DNA from 3 places in the Neoundibacterium parvum genome. Region 1 is predicted to be linked to each of the others. Evidence: predicted binding sites of a transcription regulator. Region 1 holds the regulator's gene; each other region holds the start of a gene.
The links. The regulator sigma-54, encoded in region 1, starts transcription at its own class of promoters, with help from an activator protein. The targets are predictions, from matches to a motif close to TGGCANGNAANCTGCTTT.
Positions count from the first base shown of each region.

Region 2: a site for sigma-54 is predicted at 1,858-1,875, ahead of EJN92_RS13170 (PEP-CTERM sorting domain-containing protein). Genes of this name have one in related genera too.
Region 3: a site for sigma-54 is predicted at 2,429-2,446, ahead of EJN92_RS08440 (ANTAR domain-containing response regulator). Genes of this name have one in related genera too.

Region 1 is NZ_CP034464.1:1,213,446-1,218,685, reverse strand. It holds gene EJN92_RS05150 (enoyl-CoA hydratase/isomerase family protein) at 1-292, opposite strand, end outside; gene hpf (ribosome hibernation-promoting factor, HPF/YfiA family) at 677-1,021, opposite strand; gene EJN92_RS05140 (RNA polymerase factor sigma-54) at 1,143-2,630, opposite strand; gene lptB (LPS export ABC transporter ATP-binding protein) at 2,648-3,391, opposite strand; gene lptA (lipopolysaccharide transport periplasmic protein LptA) at 3,393-3,986, opposite strand; gene lptC (LPS export ABC transporter periplasmic protein LptC) at 4,009-4,650, opposite strand; gene EJN92_RS05120 (KdsC family phosphatase) at 4,647-5,174, opposite strand; gene EJN92_RS05115 (KpsF/GutQ family sugar-phosphate isomerase) at 5,174-5,240, opposite strand, start outside.
Region 2 is NZ_CP034464.1:3,010,179-3,015,418, reverse strand. It holds gene EJN92_RS13175 (OsmC domain/YcaO domain-containing protein) at 1-1,318, opposite strand, end outside; gene EJN92_RS13170 (PEP-CTERM sorting domain-containing protein) at 1,945-2,526, shown strand; gene EJN92_RS13165 (DUF2058 domain-containing protein) at 2,650-3,186, opposite strand; gene EJN92_RS13160 (GNAT family N-acetyltransferase) at 3,375-4,064, opposite strand; gene EJN92_RS13155 (multifunctional CCA addition/repair protein) at 4,144-5,240, opposite strand, start outside.
Region 3 is NZ_CP034464.1:1,939,018-1,944,257, reverse strand. It holds gene EJN92_RS08450 (acetyl-CoA C-acetyltransferase) at 1-325, shown strand, start outside; gene EJN92_RS08445 (peptide MFS transporter) at 411-1,895, opposite strand; gene EJN92_RS08440 (ANTAR domain-containing response regulator) at 2,489-2,896, shown strand; rRNA gene EJN92_RS08435 (16S ribosomal RNA) at 3,432-4,964, shown strand; tRNA gene EJN92_RS08430 (tRNA-Ala) at 5,061-5,136, shown strand; tRNA gene EJN92_RS08425 (tRNA-Ile) at 5,166-5,240, shown strand, end outside.

The sequences.
Region 1 (5,240 bases):
AATGATTTAAGGCGTATTCTTCGCTAAAAAAATCTTCCAGCAAGGCACTGTCGCCCTTAGGTGTGGCGGTGCCTACATCGTAAAAAAAGCGTATGTCGCCGCCGGCGCAAAATGCCTTTTCGCTGCTGCTGTGGATAAAGACCGCAGTAACTTCCTCACTATCTTTCCATTGTAAAAGTAGGGCGGTGATGCTGCGCACCATCTCTAAGGAGAGCGAGTTGAGGGCTTTTGGCCTATCTAAGGTGATGAAACCGATACGATTTTGTATAACGCTCTGTACGTGATTATTCATAGAATTTGGCTTGCCACGAAGGTGATGGAAATAAGAAAGTCCAAGAGTGCCTGCCTGGTCGCGCAATCTGCATGCGGCTTACCGGCTAGATAGGCTGGAAACCCGCATAAACAGTGTGCGACAGGCATGCCTACTTTTGAAACACAAAAAACTCGACTTGCCGTATGCTTTCGCAGTGATTTTTAACTTAATTGAGACTGTCATTTTATCCATTTTTTAGCTGGATAGACAATGAATCTGGGGGCGATTGGAAAAGGGCGATGCTGCGCAGCTTGCCAAGGAAGCGTACAAACCAGTCTTGTCGTGGAGGTGGATTCTAGACGGAAACAAAAAAGGACGCTGATGAGCGTCCTAGTTTTGGATTCCCTTTGCGGGTTGCTAGTCTTACACTGAGGCTGGATCAGGAATATGTTTGATCGCTTGATGCGGATGTTCCTGAATTTTGTCTTTGTGTTTAATGACCTGTCTATCTAGTTTGTCTACCAGAGTGTCGATGGCTGCATACAGATCATGCGCCAGACTTTCTACGTGGATATCTTTACCGCTGATGTGCAGATTAATATCTGCCTTATGACGTTTGTCCTTTTCTCGGAGCTTGTCGACCGTCAGGGTGACGGCGATATCAATGACTTGATCGAAGTGTCGCCTGATACGTTCTAGCTTATTTTGTACATGTTCACGAATTGCAGGAGTTACTTCAAGGTGATGACCACTGATGGTGAGATTCATAAAACGCTCCTATGGTGATGTTACTTGATGACACTATCGCTATTACTATGGGCCCAATCTGAAAAACCTGTTTGAGCTAAATCATATATAGCAATTTAAGGCAAAATTTCAAGAACAATATTTACAAAGATTTTCGCAAGCTGACTGGTGGAATTTTAAGGGCTTCGCGGTACTTGGCGACTGTGCGGCGCGCAATGACCATCCCTTGTTCACCCAGCATGTCTGCAATCTTGCTATCAGAGAGTGGGCTTTTCTGGTTTTCTGCTCCTATCAATTGTTTGATGAGTGCTCGTATCGCCGTTGATGATGCTTCTCCCCCGGTTTCAGTGGCGACGTGGCTACCGAAAAAATACTTCAGCTCAAACATACCATGTGGGGTCAGCATGTATTTCTGAGTGGTCACACGAGAAATTGTACTCTCATGTAAACCCAGTGTATCAGCAATTTCGCGCAAAACAAGAGGGCGCATCGCGACCGCTCCATGTGTGAAAAAGTTACGTTGTCTTTCAACTATCGCTTGCGAAACACGCAAGATAGTCTCGAAACGTTGTCGCATATTTTTGATCAGCCAACGTGCTTCCTGTAACTGCGGGGTAAGGCTGCCATCGCCACGATTTTGCTTCATGATATTGGCATACATGCTATTCACGCGCAGCTTAGGCATGATGTCTTGGTTCAATACCACTTGCCAGCCGTCAGCCGATTTGCTGACGATCACATCTGGCACCACATAATCAGAACTGCTGGCGGCAAACTCGGCGCCAGGTTTGGGTTTGCACAAACGTATCACCACCTGCGCTTCACGCAAATCTTCATCGTCGCAATTAAAAATTTTCTTTAAGCGAGCAAAATCGCGTTGCGCAAATAAGCCTATTTGCGTTTCTACTATGGCAAGTGCGAGGCGGCGGGTGACGAAAGGGATTTTGGGCAGACGTTTGATCTGCAGCGCCAGGCACTCAGCGCAGTTGCGAGCGCCCACTCCTGGCGGGTCAAAACTTTGCACCATAAACAAGGCAAAATTGAGTTCTTCAGGTTCGACCAAGAGTTCTAGCGGAATGCTGGAATGAATATCTTCCAGACTCTCGATCAGATAGCCGCTGTCATCGAGAGCATCGATCACCAATTCCACCAAGGCCAGATCGCGTGGTTCACGCAGATTCAGGCGCATCTGCTCTAGCAAATGTTCTTTTAGGGAAATATGCGCCGCTTCTAATTGCGGTCTTCCCTCATCTTCTTCTGAGGATTTACTGCCTTGCGGAGCGTCATCAAAACTCCAGTCGGTTTCGCTAGGACTGGTACTGTCGCTAGGATTACTGACTTCAGAGACTTCGCCCGAATCGCTACTTGCATTATTCTGATCATCAACGGGGCTGACCCCGAACTCCGTTTCTGAGCGTGATTCTGTACTGCCAATAGCGCCGTCCGCCAACAAGCGTACCGCGCTATCGAGAGGATTATCAACCCGCTCCAGCATGGGATTTTCTATCAGCAAGTTTTCTAGCTCTTGATGCAGTTCTAGCGTAGACAATTGCAGTAGCCGTATCGATTGCTGCAATTGTGGCGTGAGCGCCAGATGTTGCGAGGTGCGTAGCTGTAGGCTTTGCTTCATGCCGATAATGATTTCCGCTACATGCGGAAATGCTCTCCCAAATAGACGCGCCTGACCGATTCATTGCTGATGATTTCTTGCGGACTACCACTGGCTAATACCGCACCCTGATTAATGATGCAGGCGTGGTCGCAAATGCCTAAGGTTTCACGCACATTGTGATCGGTGATCAAGACGCCTATGCCGCGTTTTTTCAGGAAAGCCACGATGCGTTGTATCTCTATGACCGCAATCGGATCGACCCCGGCAAACGGTTCATCGAGCAGAACGAAGCGCGGATTGGTTGCCAGTGCACGGGCAATTTCTACCCGTCTGCGTTCACCGCCAGACAAAGAGAGCGCTGGATTTTCTCGCAAGCCTTCGATTTGCAAGTCATTGAGCAAGGCATCGAGACGCTGTTCGATGGCGGCTTTACTTAAAGATTTTCCGTGTTCATCGGTTTGTAATTCGAGTACCGCACGGATATTGTCTTCCACCGACAACTTGCGAAATACCGACGCCTCCTGTGGCAAGTAAGATAGGCCAAGTTTGGCGCGCTGGTGTATCGGTAGGCGCGAGATATCAACGCCGTCGATATCGATTTTCCCCGCATCTGAGGGGACTAAGCCGACGATCATATAGAAGGAGGTGGTCTTACCCGCGCCATTGGGGCCGAGTAAGCCGACTACTTCGCCACTTTTCACTTCTAAAGAAACATCGCGCACCACCTGGCGCGCCCCATAGCGTTTTTGCAAACCCTGAATGACGAGTGTACTAGTCATATTATTTGATCGGAGTAACAAGATTGACTGGTTTTGCCAGCTTGGGTTGCAGCGTCAATTTCACGCGACCAGCACCTGGCACATGAGTGCCGTTTATGCTGTTTGTCGCAACAAACACGTCATTGAGGCTATCGTAAGAAAGAAACTCTCCTTCTTGCTCTTGCGTGACTTTTTTGCCTTCTAGATACTTGACACGTGCCTTCGAGATAAACCTGACTAATTCAGTTTTATCGTCGTATTCGATGCGATCGGCCACGCCCTCTACCCATAAATCATCGCCACCATCGCGTTTTTGCCGGAAGAAATTTTGCTTTCCCGGTTTACTGGTGAGCACCACATTCATGTGCTCGTCGGCAGTTTGGGTAATCACGGCGCGATCCGATTTGACTATCAGCGTGCCGCGCGTCAATACCACGTCGCCGGTAAGGGTAGTGACGTTTTTCTTGCCATCAGAATTGGAAAGTTCAGCTTCAATATTGGTTTCTTTTTGACTGTCGGCTTTCTCGGCATGAGCACAAGCTACAGGCGCCAGAAAACACAGCGATATCGTTAATTGGCCGAGATAACTCAGGCCTGAATTGCGGATGGCATACATAGAAAATTTTTCCTGATTTACTTTAAGACTGGGGTTTTGGGGACGTGCCGGCGCGACTGAAACGCGCTCTTACTTTGCTAAGTAACTCCACTTGCTGGGTATTGTTGTCGGCTGTCATGCCAACCGCGTGCACTTCCGATGTGCTTGTCGTCATCGTCACCGCGGTGTCGGTTTTCATGGTGTTTTCATCTGGTAAAACCAATAGATAGTCGGTGTTCAATTGCATGAAGCTCGAGGTGCTGGTGGCCGGTCTATCGACCTGTACATCGCCGAGTAAATGAATTTGATCATGCTCGCGTATGGGCGATGTTAGTGTCGATTTTTGCTCGATTACTGCGCGCAAGGCACGGATATACATCGGTGATTTATCCGCGGAAAAACTGGTGATGCGCGCTTGTTGGATTTCCAGATCATCGCTGCGTGGATAATGAGTGAGCTTGTCGCCGACTATGCTGACATTGGCCTGCCCATTATTTGGCAAACGTATGAAATTAAATCTTTCAACATAGTAGTCAGGCTCACTACGCACGCTGCGGCGCGCATTCGCCTCGTCACCATTTTGACGCAAAGTTTTGAGTATCCAAAAACTACCCAGGGTAACTAAGGCTAGCAAGACGACGCCTAGCCAAATGCGAAATCGATCGGCAGTAAGATGATATTTCATGCCAGAAAATTAGCTAAGACACTATCGTAACGGCCTTGAGCCTGCAAAATAAAATCGCAAACTTCCCGTGCCGCACCATTGCCGCCTTGCGCCTGAGTGAGGTAATGCACCCGTGACTTTACTTCGGCATGTGCATTCGGTACGCTGGCAGAAAAGCCAACCCGGGATAAAACTGGTAAGTCGATCACATCATCACCGATGTAGCCGCAGTGCTCGGCTTTGATACCCAAAATGGAGATTAGCTCCAGGAACGCCGCTTTTTTTTCGTGTATGCCTTGCATGACATGGGTAATTCCCAGGTCGGCAGCGCGTTTGGTCACGATGGCTGATTGGCGCGCGCTGATGATGGCGGTGATCACGCCAGACTGTTGCAATAGTTTGATGCCTTGGCCATCGAGCACATTGAAGCTCTTCATCATTTCACCCTCAGGGCCAAAATGCAGGCAGCCATCGGTCAAGATACCGTCGACGTCAAAAATCATCAATTTTACCTGGGCAGCTTTTTTCAGGGCAGCGAGTGTCATTAAATCACCTTAGCGCGAGTCAGATCGTGAATGTGCAGAGCACCGACCAGCTTACCGCTGTCATCG
Region 2 (5,240 bases), 1.8 Mb from region 1:
CTTGCAACAATTCGGTCAGGCTACGTTCCAGCGCCACCTCTAAGCTTGGGTGCGCACCGAACGAGGCAAACACACCGCCAGTGCGCGGGTTCATTAAAGTGACGCACATCACCGGGTATTGCCCACCGAGTGAGGCATCCTTCACCAGCACCGGAAAGCCTTGTTCTTCTAAGCCCTGTATGCCTGCCAGTATGCCGGGGTATTTCGCCAACACGGCTTGCGGTACATCCGGCAAGGCGATTTCGCCTTCTATAATTTCGCGTTTAACGGCACGTTCAAAAATCTCGGACAGACATTGCACCTGCGCTTCGACCAGAGTATTACCGGCGCTCATGCCATTACTGGCATACAGGTTTTCGATCAGGTTGGAGGGGAAATACACTAGTTCGCCATCCGACTGGCGCACATACGGCAGCGAACAAATACCGCGCTCGGCATTGCCAGAATTAGTGTCGATCAGATGTGAGCCACGTAATTCGCCATCCGGGTTGTAAATCTCCAGGCTGTACGCATCCAAAATCTCTTTGGGTAAGGCGTCGCGTTTGCCAGGTTTAAACCAGCGCTCGTTCGGGTAATGCACGAACGCTGCGTTGGCAAGGTCTTCACCCCAGAACGAGCCTGCATAGAAATGATTATTACTGAGGCGCTCGATATACTCGCCCAAGGCCGAGGCCAGGGCGCTTTCTTTGGTCGCGCCTTTGCCATTGGTAAAACACATAGGCGAGTGCGCATCGCGGATATGCAGCGACCACACGTTAGGAATGATATTGCGCCACGAGGCGATTTCTATTTTGATGCCCAGGCCCGCCAACAAGCCGGACATATTGGCGATGGTTTGCTCCAACGGTAAGTCTTTACCGAGAATATAGGTGGCAGCATCGGCAGTAGAATTTAAGCTCAGCAAAGCCTGCGCATCAGCATCGAGACTCGCTACTTCTTCGATCACAAAGGTTGGCCCCTCCTGCACCACTTTTTTCACCGTGCAGCGCTCGATAGAACGCAAAATTCCTTGCCTGTCTTTATCAGAAATATCGGCGGGCAATTCAACTTGAATCTTGAAGATTTGCGCGTAACGGTTTTCCGGATCAACAATATTATTCTGCGACAGGCGGATGTTTTCTGTAGAAATATTGCGCGTGTCGCAGTACAACTTCACAAAATACGCCGCGCACAAGGCCGATGAAGCCAGAAAGTAATCGAAAGGCCCAGGCGCTGAGCCATCGCCTTTGTAACGGATAGGCTGATCAGCGATCACCGTAAAATCATCGAACTTGGCTTCCAGACGAAGCTTATCGAGAAAGTTGACCTTAATTTCCATGAGAATTCCAAAAAGAGCGTTAAATTTGAGTTAAGCGCTATTATCCTAGATTCCTCGCCTGGCAGTTTAATTTCGTCTTGGGCTTGCCGGAAGTGTAATGCGATGGCGGATGGGCGCGCTTTCTTGTGCCCACGCCAGATCACTGGTATTGCTGAGTTGCTTGCGGCGGTTCCGTCTCACTCATGAAGAAATCAAAAACACCCCGGCCCAGCGCGCATAGCCGATGCGGCTTTCCGGCCTATGTGCTTGAAGAAGCGCATGGAATATGCGCGCTGGCGGGGTGCCTCTACTGATTTTTTACGGCGCCATTGCTTCGCGTTGTCGTGTTACGCAAAGATTACACCGTAATAGGCCATCTTCGTAATCAACAAGAGCTAAAAGGCGGAGCCCTTCCTAGCTGGCTTTGCTTATGCTCAATGTATAGCCTGACCTCTGCCTATTTAATTAATGTCGAGAAATTTTACACATGAGAAATATTACTTCTTAAGTCGAACGGCTACTCCTTTGATTTGTAAGGATTTTATTACGTCAACTATTTATGGCATGTTAATTGCTGATGTGAGCATTGCAGGAAAAAAATTAAATCACTTAGGGTGCGCTAGCACTCTGACTCACGGAGAATATCGATGACCAAATTTGCAAAACTATTCGCAACAGCCTTAATTGCTTCGGCCGCTGTTGGCGCCCAAGCGACACCGATCTTGATTGATTTCGAAGGCGTTGCGCCTGCACAGAGTCAATTCGCCATTGGCAACAACTATCAGGAAAACGGTTACCAACTAAACAACGGTGCCGGAGCTTCCGACGCAGCAATCATTGGTCAAGTGTCGCAGAACACATCGGGTTCCGACTACTACACCTGGAATTCCCAAACGAACAATCAAGTGTTCTTAACCAATATAGGCGGCTTTAGCTTTTCACTCGGTTCACTGGATGTTGGCAGCAAAAGCGGCGCCACCAAAGCCACTTTCGATATTATCGGCAACTACGCTTCCGGTGGTAGCATCATCTATCATGTGCTGAACGTGAATGCCTTCACAGGCCAGAATCTGACTGGATTTGATGGACTATCGAGCGTGCAGTTCAAATACATTAGTGGAGACTATGGCGCTATCGACAATATCACCCTTAATGTGCCGGAACCAGGCTCATTCGCCTTGCTCGGCCTCGGTCTCCTCGGCTTGGCATTACGTCGTCGTAAAGCTTAATCAAGCTTAGATCGGATTAGTTTAGTAAATCAAAACTCAATAAGACACCCATCTCATTATTTTTCATTGGGTGTCTTGTTGGTGATATGGTCAGTGGTATTGCACTTGACTTTGGCTCGCGAGCTACCAGGTAAAGTCATCCGGGATCTGGAAGGCGGCATACGGATCATCCGCATCGATTTCGGTGGTGGTCTTCTTCACCCGCACCACCAGTGAAGCATCGCGCTCGGCAATTTTATCCGCGATAATCCGGGGCAGCAATTCTGTTTTACCCTCCAGGCACACGATCACCAGTCGGCCAGCAATCAAATGCGTCTGCACCTCTGCTGACACATAAATCTTATCGATCTTGGTACCGTGCGTATAGTAATAAGCGATGTCGCCTGCGCCCTTGCTTTGGCGATTCTTTTGCACCAACTGCACAATTTGCGCAAAAACCGCTTTTTGGCTAGCGGCCGCATCGCGTTGCGCATTCAGTTCGCGCGCGCGTTCGGCATTTTTGCGCTGCACTTCAAGCGCGGCCAGACGCGATTCATCGACGCTCTCGGTGCCAGTCCGGCGCTCAACTTTCTTTTGCTTGGTCTTGTCTTGGTGGGCCAGTTTGGCTTTGTTTTTATCGATGAGTCCCGCTTTTAAAAACTGATCTTGCAATGATGCCATAGTACAACTCCGTGAAATAAGTGCCTCCGGTCCAAGGCAAGACTGCCGACCAATGAGAAGCCGCTAGCATAGCAAAATTTCGTATTCTGCGGCTCAGCATTGTCAGAGCAGTTCATGTGTAGGGATCCGCGCGGCTGACGCCGGGACTTGGCCGCCAATTTAGCTTGGCACGCGCTTATTTTTGCCGTTTATTTCGGGTTCTTGCTATCGCTTTTACTGCCCGACAAATTGCCCAGCCATTTTGCGGCGGCTCTGGCATTGGCTTTGATGCCGTAGTCGATAGCGGCGACCTGCTCTTGCACGGCCTCTTTCAAGACGCTGACGGCATCGGCTGGCAAGACCTTGAGGTAGGCATCGGATTCGCCATATTCGCGGAAAATTTCCATACCGGCTTTTTTGGCAATATGCACCATGGTGTGATTGGAAGACAAAAAATGCATGTAGAGGGTATCGACATCGGCATTGCGGCAGTGGATGGCACCACGCTCGAAGAGTTTAGAGCCTACCCCTTTACCGCGCGCCGACTCCGAGACCGAGACACCAAATTCTGCGAGCCTGTCTTTATCCGAGACATCATCACCTTCCTGACGCGGCGCAAAGGCCAGATGCCCAACGCCCACCAGACGAAAGTTACGGCTGACTACGCCAAACAAGGTATCACGGCTAAAATCGAGACCCTCCACATATTTCTCTACCATCTCGTCGGGCAGATGGGTGCCGAAGCGCAATAGTCTGTCGCTGGCTTTGAGACCGAGAAAATGCTTGAGGATGCGATGCCTATCGCGCTCCGACAATTCTTTGACGAACACGGTGTATTGGGAAGAGGCTGGCACATCGCCAGGCACTTTGCCTTCGGGGAAAATATCAGAGCTATGCATACAGAGGTCTTCCTACAAATACTGAGAATTTGTGCACTGCACAAGACATTGTAAGTGAGATCACCACCCTATGCAAAACTTATTCAAGCAACTTTGATCTCCGACAAAATTCTTGCACTGCAGCGATCCTTGCCTCGCGTATCGCTAAGGCGATTTTTTGAGGTTGTCCCGCGTGTGCTTGTGCTACCGCACCGGCATTAACTGCCTGCGCCGCCGCCAAGGCCGCAATCAGATACGCCGGTTGCGGAAAACGTATATCGACCAGACCGGCACGCCCAAAACAATCGCACTCGGCAGCCTTAAGCATATCAAAAAAACGCTGCGGCTTGCGAAAAGCATCGTTGCGTTCAAATAGTTCCTGCAAGGTGGCCGGGCGCATTTCCAGAGCGCGGCCGACATTGCCGTGATCGCGCGCCGTCATGATGGCTAGATCGCGGCACTCACCCGGCACTTTGAGGCGCTGGCAAACAGCCTCGACCAGGGCCACACCGCGCTGCTCATGGCCGTGATGACTAGGCCATTTTTCCGGATCACTGCTACCCTTGCCCAGATCGTGCATCAAGGCGGCAAAACGGATCGCTAAAGTATGGCCTTGTTGCGCCGCGTAATCGACCACCAGCATGACGTGCACGCCGGTGTCGATCTCAGGATGATATTTGGGCGGTTGCGGCACACCCCACAGCGCATCAAGCTCAGGCAACAGACGCTTGAGAGCGCCGCACTCACGCAAGACTTCAAACATACGTGACGGACGCGCCTCCATCAGGCCACGCGCCAGCTCTTGCCAGACGCGCTCGGGCACCAGAGCATCGACCTCACCGGCCGCCACCATCTCTTGCATCAAAGCCATAGTCTCGGGCGCGACGCTAAAATTATTTGGCGCGACTGAAAAGCGTGCGGCAAAGCGCGCCAGTCTTAAAATGCGTACCGGGTCTTCGGCAAAGGCGCTAGAAACATGACGGAAAATTCGATCTTGCAGATCTTGCTGACCGTGAAATGGATCAGTCAAGTGCCCAGCTTCATCCTGCGCAATGGCGTTCACCGTCAGGTCACGGCGTATCAGATCTTGTTCCAGCGTCACGCTGGCGTCGGTGTGGAATACAAAACCTTTATAGCCAGCGGCGGTCTTGCGTTCGGTGCGTGCCAAGGCGTATTCTTCGTGGGTTTTCGGATGCA
Region 3 (5,240 bases), 730 kb from region 1:
TCCGACGATTATGGGTATGGGGCCGGTACCTGCCGCTCAGTTGTGCCTGAAAAAAGCGGGCTGGACGCATCAGGATCTTGATCTGATGGAGATCAACGAAGCGTTTGCCGCCCAGGCGATAGGGGTCAACCGTGAAATGGGCTGGGATACCAGCAAGATCAATGTCAACGGCGGTGCCATCGCTATTGGTCATCCTATTGGTGCATCAGGTGCACGTATTTTGGTCAGTTTGATCCATGAAATGATACGCCGCGATGCCAAGCGCGGTCTGGCTAGTCTGTGTATCGGCGGCGGCATGGGGGTAGCGCTGGCGATAGAACGTTAAGCGCGATTGTTGACGGTATAAAAAAACCCGCGAAAATCGCGGGTTTTTTTGTTTCGCAAAGCCTAGGCTTGCGCTAGCCGATTCGTTAGGCTTTGCCGTGCATCAGTTTTTTCAGCAGTGGCGTAATCATGAGTAACACGATACCGGCACCGATAGAGCTGACCACCAGGAATCCGAACAGTGGGAAGGACGAACCTTTGAGTATCTCTTCGAGGAAACCTGCCAAAGTATTTGCCGCTGCATTCGCCAAATACCAAACGCCTAACATCAAGGCGCCGACGCGAGCTGGGGCTAGCTTTGTGACCATAGACAAACCAACTGGTGACAGGCAGAGCTCACCGATAGTATGTAGCAAGTAGACAAAGAACAGCCATTGCGGCCCGACAGTGCCAGAGACATCAGCTTTGCCTTGTGCCATCGCCATGACCACGAAACCCAGACCAAGAATGATCATGCCGATTGCCATTTTGACTGGCGTCGGTAAGGAAAAGCGAGATTGTGCATTGCGTGTCCAGATGAAAGCCATGATAGGGCCGAGCAAGACGATGCCTAGTGGATTAATGGCTTGAAAATACGAGGTCGGGATTTCCCAGCCGCCAACATGACGATCGGTTTGTTTATCGGCAAACAAACTCAAGGTGCCACCAGCTTGTTCAAAGCCCATCCAAAAGAAAATCACGAAAAAGCCCATGATGAAAATAGCGATGATGCGGTGCCATTCCTCGGTAGTCAATTTTTCCACATTCTCTTTTGGTTTGTTACTGAACCACAAGACAGCGAAGATAGCCAGTACGATCGCCATCTTCACAGGGAAGATGAAACCACTCCAAACCGGACCTATCATAGACCAGAGACTCAGTACTGCCAACACCAGCGGTATCATGCCGCCGCTAATGAGCAGAATATGCAGCCAGTCCGTTTTGTCCAGGCTAGTCTTGTCACCGATAAAACCAGCGTTGCCCAGTTTTTTCTGGCCCAAGACAAATTGCAATAGACCACAACACATACCTACGCCAGCTGCAGCAAAGCCATAGTGCCAGCCGACTTTTTCACCTAAAGTACCAGCGATCAAGGGCGCTAAAAATGCGCCGGTGTTCACGCCCATATAAAAGAAGGTAAAGCCGCCATCGCGGCGTGGATCGTTTTCACGGTACAGTGAACCAAGCAGGGAGCCGATATTTGGTTTAAAAAAGCCATTACCAATAATCAGCAGACCCAACGCCAGATGCAAGAAGGCAGGGAAGGCCATGGCAAAATGACCGAGCGCCATAGTGAAGCCACCGACCAGAATAGCCTTGCGTTTTCCTAAGTAACGATCGGCTAAATAACCGCCCATCAAAGGCGACAAATACACCAGTCCGGTATAGGTGGCGTATAAGGCTAGCGCGTTAGCACGGTCATAGCCTTGCGCATTGACCAGATAAATTACTAAGAGCGCACGCATCCCATAGTAACTAAAGCGTTCCCACATTTCCGTTAAAAACAACATGGGCAATGCAGCGGGTTGACGTTCTTTTATATGTGCAGCGTTGATGGGTATCGCTGCATTCACAGTGCTACTGGTAGTCACATTTTTCTCCTTAGGATGGAACACGTCTCTGGTATGGACGTTTTAGTGTGGTTCTTGCATATCAATATGTGGGCAATTCGGCGGCAAGCTTAACATGGCATTGTGTTCATTTATTACAAAGTGTGTACAACCGAAAAATCTTCGCTAAATAGGCAAAACTCAGCAAATTAATATGGTGATACGCAGCAATTTCTGTGGATTTGCTGGGTGTAAGGCTTTTCTTGGACAGGTTTAACTAGCACAAACACATAAGTTTCTTGCAGATATGCTACTTAATCAGCCCCGTGCATCCGTTCTCGCTTAGCGCATTTTGCAAATGCGGTGGGGTTAAGCTACTTGGCGTTATACGCATTTCGCTAGCAAGGGGCTCTTCTCATGGGGCGCGCTCAATATTGTATTTACTTGGATATTCCTATCAATACGGTAAATATAGGGAGTATCTGGTAATCGCATGCTATTGCGCACGTGTTTAAAGGGCGATCGTCAGATTGCTATTGATACCCCTACCTAGTATTAGGCGTACTGTAATCTTTTGGCACAAATCCTTACTTTTCATTTATGATGATTTTTCAATCTACTCTCTGGCTTCTACTATGCTAAAGGTCGTCATTCTCGACAATCAAGCCGTCGCACGTAATCTTTTGGGCTCTGTCTTGACTACGGGCGGCCATGAAGTTGTCGGTGATAGTAATACCAGCTTGTCAAATTTGGCGCGCATGGTGAAATTGCAGCCGCAAATCGTCTGTGTTGATATCGGTGAAAATAATGCCGACGGCGTGGCGCTACTAGATAATCTACGCAAGGAGTTATCCAGGGCCTTGATATTTTTGGTGTCCTCAAAAATGGATGCCGAGCTAATACAGATGGCGCAACAACATGGGGTCAGTGGCTTTATCGTCAAACCTTTCAATGCAGTTGCCGTGCTCAGTTCTATCCGCAATACCATCATCCGCATCTCTAAGCAAGCCAAAGCCAAAGATCAACCCGCTTCAGCTGAGTGAACGATCTCGCGCCCTCGTTTAATATAAATTACTTTCCTTGCGCAAATAAGCTTGGCAATCCTGAGCAAGCTTTGCTATAGTTCGCCTCCCGCTGAAGAGCGGGGCGAAATGAAGAAAGTAAGGCAGACGAAGCAGTCCTAGGTTTGAATGACGATGTGAATCAAATTCAAGCGCTCGTAAAACAAGGGGTTGACGAGTAGAAGGAAATGCCGCATAATCTCATCTCTCTGCTGCTTACAAACAAAACGCTTTGTAGCAATCTGGCAGAAACGCAACGCAGTCGGTGAGAATCGATAGTGAAGCGCAAAAAACAGACAACAGATCTTTAACAATTAACAGTCAATAAATGTGGGCACTTGATAAAGAGCGCGGCTAATTACTTCGGTAGTTAGTTCAACTTAAAAAATATCAAATGTTCGCAAAAGTAATAAATAGGATGCTTGAGAACGCAAGTTCAAAAGTAGCCTGTCAGTTATTTGAGTGAGCGACACCGTTCGCAAGAACGGAGTTCAGAAATGAACACAAAACAGAGATTAAACTGAAGAGTTTGATCCTGGCTCAGATTGAACGCTGGCGGCATGCCTTACACATGCAAGTCGAACGGTAACGCGGAGCAATCTGGCGACGAGTGGCGAACGGGTGAGTAATATATCGGAACATACCCTAGAGTGGGGGATAACGTAGCGAAAGTTACGCTAATACCGCATACGATCTGAGGATGAAAGTGGGGGATCGCAAGACCTCATGCTCATGGAGTGGCCGATATCTGATTAGCTAGTTGGTAGGGTAAAAGCCTACCAAGGCGACGATCAGTAGCTGGTTTGAGAGAACGACCAGCCACACTGGAACTGAGACACGGTCCAGACTCCTACGGGAGGCAGCAGTGGGGAATTTTGGACAATGGGGGCAACCCTGATCCAGCAATGCCGCGTGAGTGAAGAAGGCCTTCGGGTTGTAAAGCTCTTTTGTCAGGGAAGAAAAGGTAGTCTCTAATACAGACTGCTCATGACGGTACCTGAAGAATAAGCACCGGCTAACTACGTGCCAGCAGCCGCGGTAATACGTAGGGTGCAAGCGTTAATCGGAATTACTGGGCGTAAAGCGTGCGCAGGCGGTTATATAAGTCAGATGTGAAATCCCTGGGCTCAACCTAGGAACTGCATTTGAGACTGTATGGCTAGAGTGTGTCAGAGGGGGGTAGAATTCCACGTGTAGCAGTGAAATGCGTAGATATGTGGAGGAATACCGATGGCGAAGGCAGCCCCCTGGGATAACACTGACGCTCATGCACGAAAGCGTGGGGAGCAAACAGGATTAGATACCCTGGTAGTCCACGCCCTAAACGATGTCTACTAGTTGTTGGGTCTTAATTGACTTAGTAACGCAGCTAACGCGTGAAGTAGACCGCCTGGGGAGTACGGTCGCAAGATTAAAACTCAAAGGAATTGACGGGGACCCGCACAAGCGGTGGATGATGTGGATTAATTCGATGCAACGCGAAAAACCTTACCTACCCTTGACATGTACAGAATGCCGAAGAGATTTGGCGGTGCTCGCAAGAGAACTGTAACACAGGTGCTGCATGGCTGTCGTCAGCTCGTGTCGTGAGATGTTGGGTTAAGTCCCGCAACGAGCGCAACCCTTGTCATTAGTTGCTACATTAAGTTGAGCACTCTAATGAGACTGCCGGTGACAAACCGGAGGAAGGTGGGGATGACGTCAAGTCCTCATGGCCCTTATGGGTAGGGCTTCACACGTCATACAATGGTACATACAGAGGGCCGCCAACCCGCGAGGGGGAGCTAATCCCAGAAAGTGTATCGTAGTCCGGATTGTAGTCTGCAACTCGACTACATGAAGTTGGAATCGCTAGTAATCGCGGATCAGCATGTCGCGGTGAATACGTTCCCGGGTCTTGTACACACCGCCCGTCACACCATGGGAGCGGGTTTCGCCAGAAGTAGGTAGCTTAACCGTAAGGAGGGCGCTTACCACGGCGGGATTCGTGACTGGGGTGAAGTCGTAACAAGGTAGCCGTATCGGAAGGTGCGGCTGGATCACCTCCTTTCTAGAGTGCGCTACAAGTTAAGTGTCCACACTTATTGACTGTTAATGATAAAGAACGTAGCGATGGAGCGATTCATCGGTACCGAGTTCCCGAATTGGGGGTTTAGCTCATCTGGTAGAGCACCTGCTTTGCAAGCAGGGGGTGAACGGTTCGATCCCGTTAACCTCCACCATTTACGTAGTAAAGAAGTCGTAAATAAGTGGGGCTGTAGCTCAGCTGGTTAGAGCACCGTGTTGATAACGCGGGGGTCGTTGGTTCGAGTCCAACCAGCCCTAC